Regions from separate parts of the Pseudomonas germanica genome, predicted to be linked through region 2. Evidence: riboswitches for the same ligand, from Rfam matches in the RefSeq annotation. Region 2 holds a riboswitch; each other region holds the start of a gene.
What was found. A riboswitch is a leader RNA that binds a small molecule or an ion and turns the genes downstream of it on or off. The one in region 2 is predicted to bind cobalamin.
Positions count from the first base shown of each region.

Region 1: it holds a riboswitch for cobalamin, as region 2 does, so the genes downstream of both, cobO (cob(I)yrinic acid a,c-diamide adenosyltransferase) here and cobW (cobalamin biosynthesis protein CobW) in region 2, are expected to answer to the same signal.
Region 3: it holds a riboswitch for cobalamin, as region 2 does, so the genes downstream of both, J0G10_RS13470 (ABC transporter substrate-binding protein) here and cobW (cobalamin biosynthesis protein CobW) in region 2, are expected to answer to the same signal.
Region 4: it holds a riboswitch for cobalamin, as region 2 does, so the genes downstream of both, J0G10_RS14225 (TonB-dependent receptor plug domain-containing protein) here and cobW (cobalamin biosynthesis protein CobW) in region 2, are expected to answer to the same signal.

Region 1 covers NZ_CP071586.1:2,149,557-2,153,908, forward strand. Annotated here, with positions in the region: gene J0G10_RS09530 (PQQ-dependent sugar dehydrogenase) at 1-716, opposite strand, end outside; gene J0G10_RS09535 (hypothetical protein) at 783-1,367, opposite strand; cobalamin riboswitch at 1,531-1,760, shown strand; gene cobO (cob(I)yrinic acid a,c-diamide adenosyltransferase) at 1,842-2,453, shown strand; gene J0G10_RS09545 (cobyrinate a,c-diamide synthase) at 2,450-3,850, shown strand; gene bluB (5,6-dimethylbenzimidazole synthase) at 3,847-4,352, shown strand, end outside.
Region 2 covers NZ_CP071586.1:3,940,974-3,945,325, reverse strand. Annotated here, with positions in the region: gene J0G10_RS17465 (hypothetical protein) at 1-527, opposite strand, end outside; gene J0G10_RS17460 (2OG-Fe dioxygenase family protein) at 527-1,279, opposite strand; cobalamin riboswitch at 1,630-1,841, shown strand; gene cobW (cobalamin biosynthesis protein CobW) at 1,941-3,014, shown strand; gene cobN (cobaltochelatase subunit CobN) at 3,018-4,352, shown strand, end outside.
Region 3 covers NZ_CP071586.1:3,001,478-3,005,829, reverse strand. Annotated here, with positions in the region: gene J0G10_RS13490 (LysR substrate-binding domain-containing protein) at 1-142, shown strand, start outside; gene phnX (phosphonoacetaldehyde hydrolase) at 217-1,044, shown strand; gene J0G10_RS13480 (hypothetical protein) at 1,114-1,383, opposite strand; gene J0G10_RS13475 (Ppx/GppA family phosphatase) at 1,392-2,327, shown strand; cobalamin riboswitch at 2,370-2,563, shown strand; gene J0G10_RS13470 (ABC transporter substrate-binding protein) at 2,708-3,721, shown strand; gene J0G10_RS13465 (FecCD family ABC transporter permease) at 3,730-4,352, shown strand, end outside.
Region 4 covers NZ_CP071586.1:3,179,225-3,183,576, reverse strand. Annotated here, with positions in the region: gene J0G10_RS14240 (L-dopachrome tautomerase-related protein) at 1-129, opposite strand, end outside; gene J0G10_RS14235 (zinc-binding alcohol dehydrogenase family protein) at 178-1,185, opposite strand; gene J0G10_RS14230 (LysR family transcriptional regulator) at 1,296-2,189, shown strand; cobalamin riboswitch at 2,237-2,442, shown strand; gene J0G10_RS14225 (TonB-dependent receptor plug domain-containing protein) at 2,535-4,352, shown strand, end outside.

The sequences.
Region 1 (4,352 bases), 1.8 Mb from region 2:
GCGCGGCCCTCTTCCTTATCCAGGCCATTTTCGCCGACGTTGCTGTTCGAGCCGACCGTGACATAGAGCTTGCTGCCGTCCTTGCTGGCAATAACGTTTTTGGTCCAGTGGTGATTCAGCGTGCCGCCGGGCAGATCGACAACCTTGATTGGCTGCGACTTGATCTCGGTCGCGCCGGGTTCGTAGTTGAAGCGCAGCAGGCGATCGGTATCGGCGACGTACAGATCGTTGCCGACCAGGGTCATGCCGAGCGGCGAGTTGAGGTTCTGCAGAAACACCGTGCGGGTCTCGGCAACGCCATCATGATCGGCGTCACGCAGCAAGGTGATGCGGTTCGGACTCGGCACGCCAGCGCCGGCCTTGCCCATGACTTTCTTCATCACCCAGCCACGAATGCCGCTGCTGTCATCAGGCTTGGGTGGAGCGTTGGTTTCCGCCACCAGCACATCGCCGTTGGGCAACACATAGAGCCAGCGCGGATGATCGAGGCCTTCGGCGAATGACGCGACCTGAGTGCCAGCCGCCGCAGTCGGTTTGCCGCCGTCGGGCCAGCCGATCGCCGGGGCAATGTTAACCGTCGGAATCAGGGTCTTGTTTGGTTCAGGCAATTTCGGTGATGGGCCGGTGCCGTCGGAGACTTGCAGGCTGGAGGATTCACCACAGGCGGCGAGCCCTCCGGCGAAGGCGATGACAAAAACGAGCTGGGGCTTGCGCATTGCTGATCTTCCCTATGAATGCATTCCTAATCATAGAGAAGGGCGCAAGCCCGATGGTTCAACTGCTCAGCCGCGGGCTTCCTTGAACAGCACGGCGATGCCCGGGTGATAGTTGCCCGCTTCGCTGCGCAATTTGCGGTAGGCGTAGGGGAAATACCAGGCGACCGCGCAGGTGTGTTCCTTTTGCAGGTCGTCGACCATGTCTTGCAGTTCTTCGGGGCTGGCGCTGTGCTGGGCTTTCTGCGGCGCGACAAACAGGCAGCCGAGCTTGAGGTCGCTGGCATAGCTGATGCGTTTGGCGTCGTTGGTGATGTCCAGCAGGGCTTGAGTCAGATTCAGGTTGGTAACCTTTGGCCAGCGCTGAGTGGCCTGGATAAAGGCGCGGTCTTCGGCACCGGCGAGAAACAGATCGGCGCGGGCATTGCGCTCGCCTTCTTCGTTCTGCTTGCGCGTGGCAGTGTCGTTCAAAGTGACCAGCTCAGCCATCCAGGCTGCGGCCGAGAGCACTCCGAGATTGGCTTTCTCGTCATGCCAGTAAGGGGTGTCGCTGTCGCCGCGCACGGCGTTGTAGCGGTCGATACAGTCAAACCAGCGTTCAAGCACCGGGCGCAGGAATTCCAGGCGCGGGTTGCTGATGATCATGCCTTGCATCGTCATCATCCTTTATTGTTGTAGTGGGCTTTTCGAGAAAAGCATGGCTCTTTGATATCATTTGTATCAGTGTGGCACAAGATTGGCGGCAGATAAGTGATCGGCGGCAGTTATTCGCCCGATGGCCGCCTCTTTAATTGACGCTCCACCCCCAACCCTCTAACCTTCGCGGCTTGTTTCAGGTGCTCTGTGACCTGCGTCGACAGAGTGAAACAGGGAAGCCGGTGAGGGTTGTCTTCGCACGAAGAACCACCACGATCCCGGCGCTGCCCCCGCAACGGTAAATGAGTGAAAACTGCGCCTTGAGCCACTGCCTCGAAAGAAGCGGGAAGGCGCGCAGTCAGGCATGCGCCGCTCATGAGCCCGGAGACCGGCCTGATCCATCCAGCGGCATCACGGTGGGCGATGCCAGGCTTTTTGCCTTCTATTCTTGTGCCTGCCCGCCGTTATCCAGCCTCAACGGAGAGCTCCCCCATGACTGATTCCCCCGAGCGCGACGAACGCCATCTGGCGCGTATGCAGCGCAAAAAAGCCGTGATCGACGAACGCATTGCCAACTCGCCCGACGAGTGCGGCCTGGTGCTGGTGCTCACCGGCAATGGCAAAGGCAAAAGCAGCTCGGCGTTCGGCATGCTCGCCCGCGCCATGGGCCACGGCATGCAGTGCGGTGTGGTGCAGTTCATCAAGGGCCGCAACAGCACCGGCGAAGAGTTGTTCTTCCGGCGCTTCCCCGAGCAAGTGCGCTTTCACGTGATGGGCGAGGGCTTCACTTGGGAAACCCAGGATCGTCAGCGCGACATCGCCGCCGCCGAAGCCGCGTGGGCCGTGTCCCGTGAATTGCTGCGTGATCCGTCGATCGGCCTGGTGGTGCTCGACGAATTGAACATCGCCCTCAAGCACGGCTACCTCGATCTTGATCAGGTGCTCAGCGATTTGCAGGCGCGTCCGCCGATGCAGCATGTGATCGTCACCGGTCGCGCGGCCAAGCCGGAAATGATCGAGATGGGCGACACGGTCACCGAAATGGGCATGCTCAAACACGCTTTCCAGGCCGGCATCAAAGCGCAGAAAGGCGTCGAACTTTGAATCAACCACGTCACTGCCCGGCGGTGCTCATCGCCGCGCCGGCCTCCGGTCAGGGCAAGACCACCGTCACCGCCGCGCTCGCCCGTTTGCATCGCAATCAGGGGCGCAAAGTGCGCGTGTTCAAATGCGGCCCGGACTTCCTTGATCCGATGATTCTCGAGCGCGCCAGCGGTGCGCCGGTGTATCAACTGGACATGTGGATGGTCGGCGAGCAGGAAAGTCGTCGTCTGTTGTGGGAAGCCGCCAATGAGGCGGATCTGATTCTGATCGAAGGCGTGATGGGCCTGTTCGACGGCACGCCTTCCAGCGCCGATCTGGCGCGGCACTTCGGCGTGCCGGTGCTCGGTGTGATCGACGGCACGGCCATGGCACAGACTTTTGGTGCGTTGGCGCTCGGTTTGGCCAGGTATCAGCCGGACTTGCCGTTTGCTGGCGTGCTGGCCAACCGTGTCGGCACCTTGCGCCATGCGCAATTGCTCGAAGGCAGCCTCACCGAAGGCCTGCGTTGGTATGGCGCATTGTCCCGTGAGACGGGCATCGAGTTGCCAAGTCGTCATCTCGGCCTGGTCCAGGCCAGTGAATTGAATGATCTGGATGTGCGTCTCGACGCCGCCGCCGACGCATTGGCCAGCAGTTGCGAGGTAGCGCTGCCACCGGCCGTGGAGTTTGCTGCACCGGACGTGATCGCTGTCGAGCCGTTGCTGAAGAATGTGCGAATTGCCGTCGCCCGTGATGAAGCGTTTGCTTTTACCTACGGCGCGAGTCTCGATCTATTGCGGGCGATGGGCGCCGAGTTGAGTTTCTTCTCGCCGATCCGCGACACGCAATTGCCTGAAGCGGACAGCCTATATTTGCCCGGTGGGTATCCGGAACTGCACCACGTTGCGTTGTCGCAGAACACCGCGATGTGTGAGGCGATTCGCGCGCATCATGCGGCGGGTAAGCCGTTGCTCGCCGAGTGTGGCGGGATGCTGTATCTGCTCGATTCGTTGACTGACGTTGAAGGTACCCGCGCTGAATTGGTCGGGCTGCTTAAGGGCGATGCGGTGATGCAGAAGCGTCTGGCGGCGTTGGCGTTGCAAGCGGTGGATCTGCCGGAAGGGTCGTTGCGCGGGCACACTTATCATCATTCGTTGACGACGACTGAGTTGACGCCGATTGCGCGTGGCTTGAGCCCGAATGGGGGGCGTGGCGCCGAGGCGGTTTATCGTGAGGGGCGGATGACGGCTTCTTATGTGCACTTTTATTTTCCGTCGAATCCTGTGGCTGTCGCTGCACTGTTTGCGCCTGATTCCGAAGGCGCCTTCGCGAGCAGGCCCGCTCCCACAGTTGAGACGGTGGTGACTGAAGCAATGCAATCCCCTGTGGGAGCGAGCCTGCTCGCGAAGAGGTCATGACCGACAACACATTCTCCGAAGCCGAGCGCGAAGCGGTTTATAGAGCCATCGCCGAACGCCGCGACATGCGCCACTTCACCGGCGGCAGCGTCGAGCCGGAGCTGTTGCGCCGACTACTGGAAGCCGCCCACCAGGCCCCAAGCGTCGGCCTGATGCAGCCCTGGCGCTTCATCCGCATCAGCGACCGCAGCCTGCGCGGGCAGATCCAGAATCTAGTGGAAGAAGAACGCATCCGCACAGCCGAAGCCCTCGGCGAGCGCAGTGACGAGTTCATGAAGCTCAAGGTCGAAGGCATCAATGATTGCGCCGAAGTGCTGGTCGCCGCGTTGATGGATGATCGCGAAAAGCACATTTTCGGTCGCCGTACATTGCCGGAAATGGACATGGCCTCGCTGTCCTGCGCGATCCAGAATCTATGGCTGGCCTCGCGCGCCGAAGGCCTCGGCATGGGCTGGGTCTCATTATTCGAGCCGCAGGCGCTCGCCGATTTGCTGAAGTTGCC
Region 2 (4,352 bases):
TGGAGTTGCCGATCAACATCCCCGAGATCAATTTGTCCGTCAGCCGTCAGTTTCAAAAAGACGCTGTGCCGGCCCATCTTCTGCACCAGAGGCCCGGTTGCGAAATGCCCGCCGCTTTCGGGCGCCAGTGATAATACGCAGTCGCCCGGCTCGGTCAGGGCGGCCAGCACGCTCAGCGTGCAGTGCACGCCGGAGAGCACGCGGTATTCGACGAACGGCGCGTTAAACATTGCCTGCACGGCTTGGGTCGCCAAAGCCTTTAATGTTTCGACTTCGGGGAAGTGTTCGACCTGCATACCATTGAATTCGGCGGCATAGCATTGACCGTCAATGGCCTGTGCATTGAACAAGTAACGCTCGTAATGGCGATTCTGTCCTAGCGTGCGTGCAGTCTCGGACAATATGTTTTCATTGGCGGTCAGCGATAGTGTGGAAGTTCTTCGTGCGCACGCCTGTTGAAACTGTTCAATGATGAAGTTATGCGCGAGGGGGGTACTGACTGAAAGTGCATGAGTCGAATGATTCATTAGTAGTCCGCCAGGTCGAAGTCGATAATCAACATATCGCGACTGCCGCGATCCGAATTAATGCTCGATGTTTGCAGTGGGGAAACTTCATGCAGAAGTATTCGGTCATTCAAGACGACGGTTTCCAGATAGTCAGTCAAAGTTGCACTGAATACTTGGCCACCTTCTTCATCAAATATCCGGCTTTCGCCACCGATGACATGCTGACGTTGAATCAGGTGTTGAAAGACAAAATCGTGCCCGTCGCGATGTCGGCCCTCAGGGGTGGCCTGGCCAGCATTGCCTTGATCGCAGAGGATACGGAACTGATGGCAGGTCACGAGCCAGTCGCGCGGGCCCAGCGCCATGTCCAGCAGTGCCAGGTCGGCGGCCAGCAGTGTCTGCAGAATCGGGGAGTCAATGAACGTCGCCTCGCAGCGGGTGTAGGTGCGCTGCACTCCGCCCAACAGCGGGTTGTCGGTCTCGGCTTGAAAAAAGTGGCAGTCTTGCAGCGCCGTCCATTGGCGTTCCTGTTGGCGATACTGGAACTTGCAGATGCGTCGTTCGCGAAGACCGTTCTCTGCGCTGAGATACGCATCGGTATGCAAATGATCCCAGGTCGCATTGAATGCCCGGCATGCTTCGCGTCCCAGCAGCGCAACATCCAATGCTGGATAGTGAACACTGTGCGCATAGTGGCAATTGCGCAGTAGTTCGGAAAGTTCCTTTAGTCCGGCATCACTTGAAAGCCGTAACGCGTTACCGGCACTCATGTTGTGGATACCCATGGGTGCAGGAAAGAAACAGGCAGGATCAAATACTGATAATAATCAGCCATGCAAGAAATCCTTTCTTGAGAGACTCATAGTCCTTGTGCGAACTCATCGTTCATATCTTGTATTGATTTATCAATTTGGTTTTTGTAAAGATATGTAATCGAATGCGCGCAGCCGCTCTATTTCAGGGTTTAACGCGGTGGTAGTTTTTTTATGTAACGGATAGGACATGTAAGACATAACTTACAACTACTTTTTAAGTGAGAAGTGTTCGCGATCATTAGATGAAAAAGTTGCTGCCCTTATAACCACAATGATCCAGGCGTTGACCCGCCTGCCGTGCATGCGTAGCCTTGCGCATTCGAGGTTCTCCGGCGTATGTCGGAGCTAAGAAGGGAACGCGGTCAATGCCGCGGCTGCCCCCGCAACTGTGAACGGTGATGTTCGCTGCCATGCCACTGCCAGCTCAACTTATGAGCCCGCGGGAAGGCGCAGCCAACGCCAGGCCGAGCGCCTGAACGCCGTCAGCCAGGAGACCTGCCTCGTCACAGATTCTCACTACAACCGGGCGGGGTGATCCGGTGGCGAACTCTCCAGGCACGCACGCGCGTTGCCGGTTCTCGTCCCGTATGCCCGCCGCTTGCCAAAGGGCATACCGATGAAAACACTGGCCAAACTCCCCGTCACCATCGTCACCGGCTTCCTCGGCTCGGGCAAGACCACGCTGCTGCGCCACATGCTCGACAACGCTCAGGGCCGTCGTATCGCGGTGATCGTCAACGAGTTTGGCGAGTTGGGCATTGACGGTGAAATCCTCAAGCAATGCACCATCGGTTGCACCGAAGAAGAAGCCACCGGCCGCGTTTACGAGCTGGCCAACGGCTGCCTGTGCTGCACCGTTCAGGAAGAGTTCTTCCCGGTGATGCGCGAACTGGTTGCCCGTCGCGGCGATCTCGACCATATCCTTATCGAAACCTCGGGCCTGGCCCTGCCAAAACCGCTGGTACAAGCCTTCCAGTGGCCGGAAATCCGCAGCGCCTGCACCGTTGATGCGGTGATCACCGTGGTCGACAGCCCGGCCGTCGCCGCCGGCACTTTCGCCGCGTTCCCGGATCAGGTTGATGCCCAGCGCAAACTCGACCCGAACCTCGACCATGAATCGCCACTGCACGAACTGTTCGCCGATCAACTGGCCAGCGCCGACCTGGTGATCCTCAACAAGGCCGACCAGACCAGCCCGGAAGATCTCGCTCGTGTCCGCGCTGAAGTCGCCGAAGAACTGCCGCCAGCGGTGAAAATCATCGAAGCCAGCAACGGCCGTCTGCCGCTGGACGTGCTGATCGGCCTCGGCGCCGGTTCCGAGGAGCACATCGACAGCCGCCACAGCCATCATGATCACCACCACGGTGAAGGCGATGACGACCACGATGACCACGATCACGACGCCTTCGATTCGATCTCCATCGAACTGCCACAAGCCGACGAAAGCCTGCTGCTCGACGCCCTGACGCAACTGGTGGTCAAGCACGGCATCCTGCGCGTCAAAGGTTTCGCCGCCATTCCGAACAAGCCAATGCGTCTGCTGATCCAAGGCGTGGGTACGCGTTTTGACAAGCATTTCGACCGTCAGTGGGGCGCTGATGAAGCGCGCGTCACGCGACTGGTGTTGATTGGTCAGGCGCTCGACGCCGCGCAACTCGAAGCGCAACTGCGCGCTGCGCTCAGCGTTTAAGCCATGCACCTGCTCAGGACTCAGCCCGGCGGTTTCGTCTCGGATGACAACATTGCCGACCTTGGCCAAACCCCCGCCGAGCTGGTGATCCTGTGCAGCGGCGACTCCAGTCTCGCGCTGCTCGCCGAAGCCGCGCAGCAGTTGCCGGAAGATTACCCGAGCCTGCGTCTGGCCAACCCGATGCAGGTGCAGAACCATGCTTCGGTCGATCTGTACGTCGACGAAGTGCTGCGCCACGCCAAGGTGATCCTGATCTCGCTGCACGGCGGCATCGCCTATTGGCGCTACGGCGTCGAGCGTCTGATCGAACTGTCCGAGCGCGGTGTGCAGGTGATTCTGGTGCCGGGCGATGACCGTCCTGATCCGGAACTCAGCGACCTGAGCACCGTCAACGCTGTGGATCGTGATCGCCTCTGGCAATTCCTGCGCCAGGGCGGCCTGGGCAATGCGCTGGACTTTTTCCGCTGCCTCGCCAACCGTTGGCTGGCTCGTGATTACGTCTGGGAAGAACCGCAGGCGCTGCCGCGCACGGCGATTTACCACCCGAATAAAACCAGCGCCGCACTGAGTGACTGGCAAGCCGATTGGCTGCCTGCACGCCCGGTCGCGGCGGTGTTGTTTTACCGCTCGCATTTACAAGCGGCGAACACCGCATTCATCGATGTGTTCTGCCAGCGCCTGCAAGCGGCGGGGCTGAATCCGCTGCCGATCGCGGTGGCCAGTCTGAAAGAACCCGGCTGCCTGACGGTGGTCGAGGACTGGCTGGACGAGGTTGAGGCCGGGGTGATTCTCAACACCACCGGGTTCGCTCAATCCAGCCCTGAGGCCCCGCACTTGCGGCCGTTTCGCCGCAACATTCCGGTGATCCAGGCGATCTGCGCGCAGGACAACGAGCCCGGCTGGCGTGACAGCGAGCAGGGCCTCGGCCCGCGCGATCTGGCGATGCATATTGCCTTGCCGGAACTCGACGGACGCATCATCAGCCGACCGATCAGCTTCAAGGATCTGGCCTGGCGCAGTGAGCGCAGTCAGTCCGATGTCGTCTGCTATCGCGCGCAGCCCGAGCGCATGGATTTTGTCGCTGAACTGGCGCGGCGCTGGATTGATCTGGCGCGGGTGCCGAATGGCGAAAAACGCATCGCATTGATCCTCGCCAACTATCCGACCCGTGATGGGCGCATCGGCAACGGTGTCGGTCTCGACACGCCGGCGGCGGCGCTGAACATCCTGCGTGCATTGCAGGCTGAGGGATATCCGCTCACCGCTGAACTGCCGAATAGCGGCACCGAGTTGATCGAGCAATTGCTCGGTGGCGTCAGCAACGATCTCGACACCATT
Region 3 (4,352 bases), 940 kb from region 2:
GTACGCCGAAACCCCGGGCACCAAGCCGATCACCTTTGTCGATCACCCGTTTTTCATCGAATACCACCTGTGCTGCCTCGGCATCCGCCGCAACCGACCGGTGATTGCCGAACTGTTTGATGCGAATCCACCGCTGACCTGATCAGCACTGACCCTTGAACCGCCTACCTCATTGCCGAGGGACGGCCCACGCTTACCTGAAAACGGAGATTGACCATGCAGTACCAACAACCGACTCACCTGCAAGCCGCGATCCTCGACTGGGCCGGCACCGTTGTCGATTTCGGCTCGTTTGCGCCGACGCAGATTTTTGTCGAGGCCTTTGCCGAGTTCGGCGTCGCGGTGTCGCTGGAGGAAGCGCGCGGGCCGATGGGCATGGGCAAGTGGGATCACATCCGCACGCTGTGCAACTTGCCACAGATTGCTGAACGCTATCGTGCAGCGTTTGATCGCTTGCCGAGTGATGACGATGTAACGGCAATCTACGAACGTTTCATGCCGTTGCAAATCGAGAAAATCGCCCTGCATTCGGCGCTGATTCCGGGCGCACTCGAAGCCATTGCGGCATTGCGCGACAAGGGTTTGAAAATCGGTTCGTGCTCGGGCTACCCGGCGGTGGTGATGGCCAAGGTCGTCGAACTGGCGCGGGAAAATGGCTACGTCGCCGACCATGTCGTCGCCACCGATGAAGTGCCCAATGGCCGGCCGTATCCGGCGCAGGCCTTGGCCAACGTGATTGCCCTGGGCATCGATGACGTGGCCGCCTGCGTCAAGGTCGACGACACCTGGCCGGGGATTCTCGAAGGGCGCGCAGCCGGCATGTGGACGGTGGCATTGACCTGTTCCGGCAACGCACTGGGCCTGACCTATGAGCAATACAAGGCGTTGCCGTCGGATCGACTGGCGGAAGAGCGTGCGCGAATCGGCAAGATGTTCGCCCCTTCGCGCCCGCACTACCTGATCGACACCATCGCCGAGCTGCCCGAAGTGATCGACGACATCAATGCGCGCCTGGCCCGGGGCGAAACTCCGCAGTCCTGCTAATTGATCGTCCGCACCCCGCGCTGATCGTTCCCACGCTCTGCGTGGGAATGCAGCCCGTGACGCTCCGCGTCACTGGACGCAGAGCGTCCCTAGAGGCATTCCCACGCAGAGCGTGGGAACGATCAACAGCCAGATCGCGGGCAAAAAAAAGCTGCCAAAAATGGCAGCAAAAACTTTAAGAACACGCGATGTATTGACCGCAGCATAGACGCCGGATAATGACAGTGTCATGACAGCCGAAAATTCATTCAACCGCCCCGCCCCCGTCATCAGGATGTCATCAAGATCACGGCAGAATCCTCGCAAACCGTCTTGAGCCTCGCGACGGATGCTCTGCAAGGATTCCCATGAAAGACGACGCCTCGCTGTTTGCCGCCATCGACCTGGGTTCGAACGCCTTTCGCCTGATGATCGGCCAGTCGGTGCGCAGCCGCAAAGGCTTGCAGATTCAGGAAGTGAAAACCCTGCGCGAGCCGGTGCGCCTTGCCGAAGGCTTTGACGGTGGTGCGCTGGATGCACTGGCACTGGATCGCGGCTGGCAGGCGTTGGCGCGGTTCGGCAAGAAGCTGCGTGGTTTCGAGGCCGGCCGTGTTCGTGCGGTGGCCACCAGCGCGGTGCGTGAAGCGGACAACGCGCAACTTTTTCTGGCCAGTGCCGAGCGGCATCTGGGCTTTCCCATCGACGTCATTTGCGGCCATGAAGAGGCGCGGCTGGTCTACGCCGGCGTAACTCACGCCTTGCCCAGCGCCGACGACCTGCGCCTGGTAGTCGACATCGGCGGCGGCTCCACCGAGCTGATCCTCGGCCAGGGCTCACAACCCTTGTTAACCGAAAGCATCGCCATCGGCAGCGGCACCTTGAGCACGCGATTCTTTCGCGGCGGCGATGTGTCCGCCGGCGCGCTACAGGAGGCTGAACGCTTCGCCATTCTGCAGTTTGAACATGTCGCCAAGCGCTATCGCGCGCAAGGCTGGCAGCAGACCATCGGCTCTTCCGGCACCGCGCGCATGCTCGCCAAAGTGCTCAAGACCAATCGCCTCAACGACTTCGGTCAGGACGGCATCACCTACGGCGGACTGCTGCGCCTGTCGCTGCTGTTGTTGAAGGTAAACAACGTGCAACAACTCAAGCTTGCCGGTCTGCAACCACACCGCCAGAGCATTCTGCCCGGCGGTCTGGTGTTAATGCTGGCGGCATTCAAAGTATTCGGTATCGCACAAATGCTGCCCTCCGAACCGGGCCTGCGTTTGGGCGTATTGCACGGTTTGATGAGCCAACACTAATCCTCGCCACGGCAGATTCGTCTCCCCTTCAGCGGCTCGATCGACTACCATGCCGCCGTCGGTTCCCGAACGGGACTAATAGGGAATCCGAGGTGCTTGCACAGCACTGATCGGAACTGCCCCCGCAACTGTAGGTGCCGAGCCTGCTCCACGACTGCCACTGGGTGAATCCCGGGAAGGCCGGAGCCAGGCGATGACGCATCAGTCAGGAGACCTGCCGGCACAGTAATTACTAACCGGCGGGGTGTCCGGGAAGGACATCGTGCCGTGCGCGTCTTCGTTGGCTGCCCGGCCTTGCGCTGTTTTCCTGACCGCGTTCGATGGTGTGTTTCCAGACCGTACTCTCCCGCTCCCCGTACGGTTCCCCTGGAGACTGCCCCATGCTGCTGCCCCGCGTTGCCACCCTCTTTACCGGCCTGAGCCTTGGCGCCCTGGCGCAGGCGGCACCGACTGTCTATCCACTGACGGTCGAGAACTGCGGCAGCACCCTGACCTTCCAGCACGCACCGACGCGCACCGTGACCATCGGCCAGGCCGGCACGGAAATGCTCTACGCCATGGGCCTGGGCGACAAAGTCGTCGGCACCTCGTTGTGGTTCAACAATGTGCTGGCCAAATACAAAGCGCAGGATGACAAGATCGAGCGTCTGGCTGACAACGAACCGAGTTTCGAATCGGTGATCGGCAAGCGTCCGGAACTGGTCGCCGTGGAACTGGAATGGATGGTCGGCCCGCAAGGCGCGGTGGGCACTCGCGAGCAGTTTCATGAACTGAAGATTCCGACCTATCTGCTGCCTTCCGATTGCGAAGCCAAGGACAACCTCGTCGGCGCCGATGGCACGCGACTGGCGCCGTTTCGCATCGAGACGATTTACAAAAGCGTGAGCCAACTGGCGCAGATCTTCGATGTTCAGGAGCGTGGCCAGCAGCTCAATGATCAACTCAAGGCCAGTCTCGCCAAATCGATTGCCACCGCCCAAGGCAAACAGCTCAAAGACGCCAGCGCGCTGGTGTGGTTCTCCAGCGCACAAATGGACATCGAGCCGTTCGTGGCCGGGCACAAAGGCGTTCCCGATTTCATGCTCAGCACCCTCGGCGTGCGCAACGTGGTGGCGTCCGATGAGGAGTGGCCAACCGTCGGTTGGGAAACCATCGCCAAGGCCAATCCGACCTTCCTGGTCATCGCGCGCATGGATCGTCGACGTTTCCCCGCCGACGACTATGAAAAGAAACTCGCCTTCCTGCGCAGTGATCCGGTGACGCGCAACATGGACGCGGTGAAGCACAACCGCATCATCATTCTTGATGCCATGGCCATGCAGGCCAGCCTGCGCATGTTCGAGGGCATTGAGCAATTGGCCACGGCCATCAACGGCTATGACCTGTCGCAATGAGTGCCAGCCTGATCCGCACGCTCCTGGCCCTGGCGACCCTGTTGATTGCAGTGGTCGCCGGCGTGGCCATCGGTGAAACCTCGATTGCACCGGACGTGGTGTTGCAAGTGCTAGCGAACAAATTGTGGGGCGCCGGGCATGTCCTCGACCCGATCGATGAAGGCATCGTCTGGAACTACCGCCTGACCCGGGCATTGGTCGCGGCGGCATGCGGTGCCGGCTTAGCGACCTGCGGAGTGATTTTGCAGTCGCTGCTGCGCAATCCGTTGGCCGATCCGTATCTGCTGGGCATTTCTGCCGGCGCCTCGACCGGGGCCGTGATGGTCGCGCTGCTTGGCGTAGGTGCCGGGATCATCTCACTCTCGGTCGGTGCCTTCGCCGGCGCGGTCACGGCGTTCGTGCTGGTGATTGTGCTGGCGCGGGTCAGCGGCTCCGCCAGCGGTACCGGGCAGATCATTCTCGCGGGGATCGCCGGTTCGCAGCTGTTCAATGCGCTGACGGCGTTTCTGATCACCCGCTCGGCAAGCTCCGAGCAGGCACGCGGGATCATGTTCTGGCTGCTGGGCAATCTCGGCGGCGTGCGCTGGCCGTCGGTGTGGCTGGCGGTGCCAGTGGCCGTGTTGGGGTTGGT
Region 4 (4,352 bases), 760 kb from region 2:
GACCTGTTCGAGCTTGCCGAAGGATCGGTCGGCGGGGGCATTGGCCGGCAACGCGACGGCGCTGATTGCATGGGCGAACGGCGCCGCCATGACCATGACCAATGCAGCAGAAAGCTTTTTCATACGCATGAGCTGCTCCTGACCGGCCCGCTTGCAGGCCCGTCTGAATGAGTGAAATCAGAAACCTTCAAGCACCAGTTTGCCTCGGGCCTTGCCGCTCTCGACCAAGGCATGGGCACGGCGCATGTTTGCCGCGTTGATCGCGCCAAAATGTTCACCGACAGTCGTTTTCAAAATGCCCTGGTCAATCAGATCGCTGACGCGATTGAGCAGGTGATGCTGCTCAATCATGTCCGGGGTTTCGTACAGCGAACGGGTGAACATCAGCTCCCAGTGCAGCGACAGCGACTTGCGCTTGAGCGGCATCACGTCGAGGCTTTCAGGATCGTCGATCACGCCCAGACGCCCTTGTGGTTGAAGCACTTCGATCAGCTGCGCAAAATGCTGCTCGGTATGGGTCAGGCTGGCGACATGGCTGACCTCGTCGATGCCCAGTGCCTGCAACTGTGCGAGCAGCGGCTGACTGTGATCGATGACGTGATGCGCGCCCAATTGCCGGACCCAGTCAGCCGTTTCCTGCCGTGAGGCGGTGCCGATGACAGTCAGCTGCGTCAACTGTCGGGCCAATTGCACCAGCATCGAACCGACGCCGCCCGCTGCCCCCGTGATCAACAGGCACTTGCCCTGCCCTGAACCTTCGGTGACACCGAGACGGTCAAACAACAGCTCCCAGGCGGTGATCGAGGTCAACGGCAATGCCGCGGCATCCGCAGCACTTAACGAACGCGGTTTGTGCCCGACGATTCGCTCGTCCACCAAATGAAATTCGCTATAACTGCCGGTGCGGGCAAGGGAGCCTGCGTAGAACACTTCGTCGCCAGGCTGAAACAGCGTCACTTCAGCCCCGACCTCGCGGACAATACCGGCGGCATCCCAGCCGAGGATTTTCGGTTCTTTGGTGAAAGTTCCGGCGCGTACTTTGGTATCGACCGGATTGACCGACACCGCACGAACTTCTACGAGCAAATCCCGGGGGCCGGGAGTTGGCACCGGAAGGTCGATGTCCTGCAACGATTGCGGATCTTCAATGGGCAAAGCGTGTTGGGTGAAGGTGATGGCTTTCATGGAAACTCGCTGTCTGAAGAGCTGATGTGCTCGCTTGCCGCCATCTTCGACTTCCCAAGCACAAAGAAAAACCAGCAGAATGCGCCAACACTTTCACTGCAGGAGTGAAAATGATCCGCATCGATGATCTTGGTTTGTTCACCCGCAGCGCCGCGCTGGGCAGCTTCACCGCTGCCGCCCATGAGGCGGATTTATTGCCCGGTCAGGTTGCCGCGGCGATCAAGCGTCTGGAGCGTGAGCTGGACGTGCGCCTGTTTGCGCGCACCACCCGCAGCCTGCGATTAACCGCCGAGGGCGAGCAATACTTGCCCACCGCCCACTCGGTGCTGGAGGCGCTCAAGCAAGGCAAGGAAAACCTGCGCGGTGAAAGCGCCACGTTGCGCGGCGTGTTGCAAGTGACGGCGCCGTCCGATCTGGGGCGCAACATTTTGCTGCCGTGGCTCACACTGTTTCGCCGCCAGCACCCGGAACTGACCTTGCGCTTTTCCCTGTCGGACCAGATGGCCGACTTGTTTCGTGACCCGGTAGACGTGGCGATTCGATACGGCTCGAATGAAGATGCCAACTACGTGGCGCTGCCGCTGGCACCGTGGAACCGGCGGGTGCTGGTCGCCGCACCGGAATACGTGGAGCGCCACGGATACCCGCAAACGCCGGACGATCTGCACAACCACGCTTGCCTGCTCTACCAGCAAGGCGGCCGGATCTACGACAAGTGGAGCCTGGGCAGTGAAACGATCCAGGTCTCGGGACCGATGTTCAGCGACGACGCCGACATCGTGCGCCGCTGGGCGTTGAGCGGCGAAGGCATCGCCAACAAATCCTGGCTGGACGTCAGTGCAGACGTGATCGCAGGGCGACTGGTCGTGCTACTGAAGGATTTTCCCGGCAATGCCTCACCGTTGAGTCTGGTGTGCCCGCATCGCAAGCAGATCACCCCGGCGGTGTCTCAGCTTTATGCGTGGTTGAGTGGCCAGTTTGTCGCTCTGGAACGCATCCAATAGCTCCCCCCCGTTGGTTGCCACATTGACGAGACGCTCCTCGAATGTTCAGATGCCGGCCAGTTTCAGGTGTCCCATGCCGCCGTGCATGGGGTGAAACGGGAAACCGGTACGTTCTTTTCGAACAAGTCCGGTGCTGCCCCCGCAACGGTATGCGCGTGATGTTTTCAATACACCACTGTGGCCAGACGGCCATGGGAAGGTGAAAACCTCGATACGCGCGAGCCCGGAGACCGGCCTGGAATTTCGTTTGGCAAAATCCTGCGGTGGGCGGGCATGGGCCGGTATTGGCTGCGCGCGATGCCTTCTCTTGCATGCTCTTCTGCGAAGATCCTTTTCGAGAAGACAATGATTCGACCTTTCAACACTTCTGCTCCAACCCTGTTCCTTGGCTGCCTGTTCAGCCCGCTGCTACTGGCCGACGACGCGCCGCTGGAACTCAATCAACAAATCGTTTCCGCACCGTCGGTGGAGTCCACCACCGTCGCCGACATGGCCAGATTCGGCAGCAAGGTCGAAATCGTCAGCCGCGAACAGATCGAACGCGCCGGCCCCAGCGCCGATGTCAGCCGCGTGATGCAGATGTTCATTCCAGGCTTGTATGTTGCGCCGAAAAACGGCCCTTTCGACTACGGCACCTATTCGCTGCTCGGCGGGCGCAACGACGACACGCTGATCCTGCTCGACGGCGTGCGCCTGAACAATCGCCTGTACGGCGGCCTCTATCTGGACACCCTGCCGGCCAACGCCATCGAACGCATCGAAGTGCTCAAGGGTGGGCAGAGCCTGTTGTTCGGCACCCAGGCCGTGTCCGGTGTGATCAACATCGTCACCCGCAGCCCGCAATCGCGCAAAGCCGCCGGCGAAGTGAATCTAGGCGTCGACAGCTTTGGCGGCACCACCGAAGACGCCCGCGTCGAGAATATCTTCACTAACGGCTTCGGCGACCTCGGTTTGTTGGCGTACGTCAGTCACAACGTCTCCGACGGTTACCAGCCCTATCGCAACCGCGACATGAAAAACGATTCCGGCAAGGATCGCGCCTACGAAGTCACCACGTTCGGCGGCAAGGCGATTCAGTCGTTCGACGACGATTCGCGGCTGGAGCTGTTTTACCAATACGCCGACGCCAACCTCGATTTCGCCCGCCCGGTCGACAACCACAAGACCACTAACGACCGCGTGCAGCAGATCGCCACGGCGACCTTCGAGCAGGCCGTCAATGAGCGCCTGAGCTACTTCGTCAAAGGCCATATCAACGACTGGGACACGCGTTATACCCGCGTCAACAACCGGGAGGGCGGCGGCACCAAAGTCATTAACCACAACGACTATTGGGGCTTCACCGACTGGGGTGTGCAGGCCGAAGGCAAGGCTGAATTGCCCGGCGATCATGTACTGGTGTTTGGCACCGACAATCAATGGTTCAAGGGCCAGGATGATGTGTTGATCATCGATAACGACAAGGCCGAAGCCCACGCTTTCTACACGCAACTGCGTCCGCAGATCGACGCCCTGCCCGACTGGCACCCGAGCATAGGCGTTCGCCACGAAGCCATGAGCGGCGGCGACAGTGCCACGGTCGGCATGCTCACTTCGCTGTATGACCTCAACGACAACTGGTCGGTGCGCGGTCAGTACGGCAGCGCCTACAAACTGCCGAACGCCGAGCAGCTGTTCGTCAATGAACCGGGCGACGAGATCGGCAATCGCAACCTGAAGCCGGAAAAAAGCCGCAATGCGGAGCTGGGTGTCGACTACAAAGGCTTTCTGCTCGACCGCGAATTCAGCGCCAGCGTGACCCTGTTCAAACGCAAGATCGACGACTTGATCACCCTCGACGACATTCAATGGGTCAACGGTGAAGGCCAGGTGCGTATGCGTGGTTTCGAGGCCGACGCCAAACTCGCGCTCAACGATCAGTGGAGCCTGCAAGCGGACATGACCCGCGACCTCACCGAATCGCGCAGCGGTGTGACCCTCAACGATATCCCGAGCTTCTTCGCCCGCTCGCGCGTGGGCTATGAATCGGAAAGCCGCCTGTGGGGTGCCGGCGGTGCGATCCGCTACATTCGTGACATCAAAAGCTCGAAGCAGGTCGAGTACGGCAATTATTCAGTGGTCGACGCCGACGCCTATCGCTACCTCGACAACGCCCACCAACAC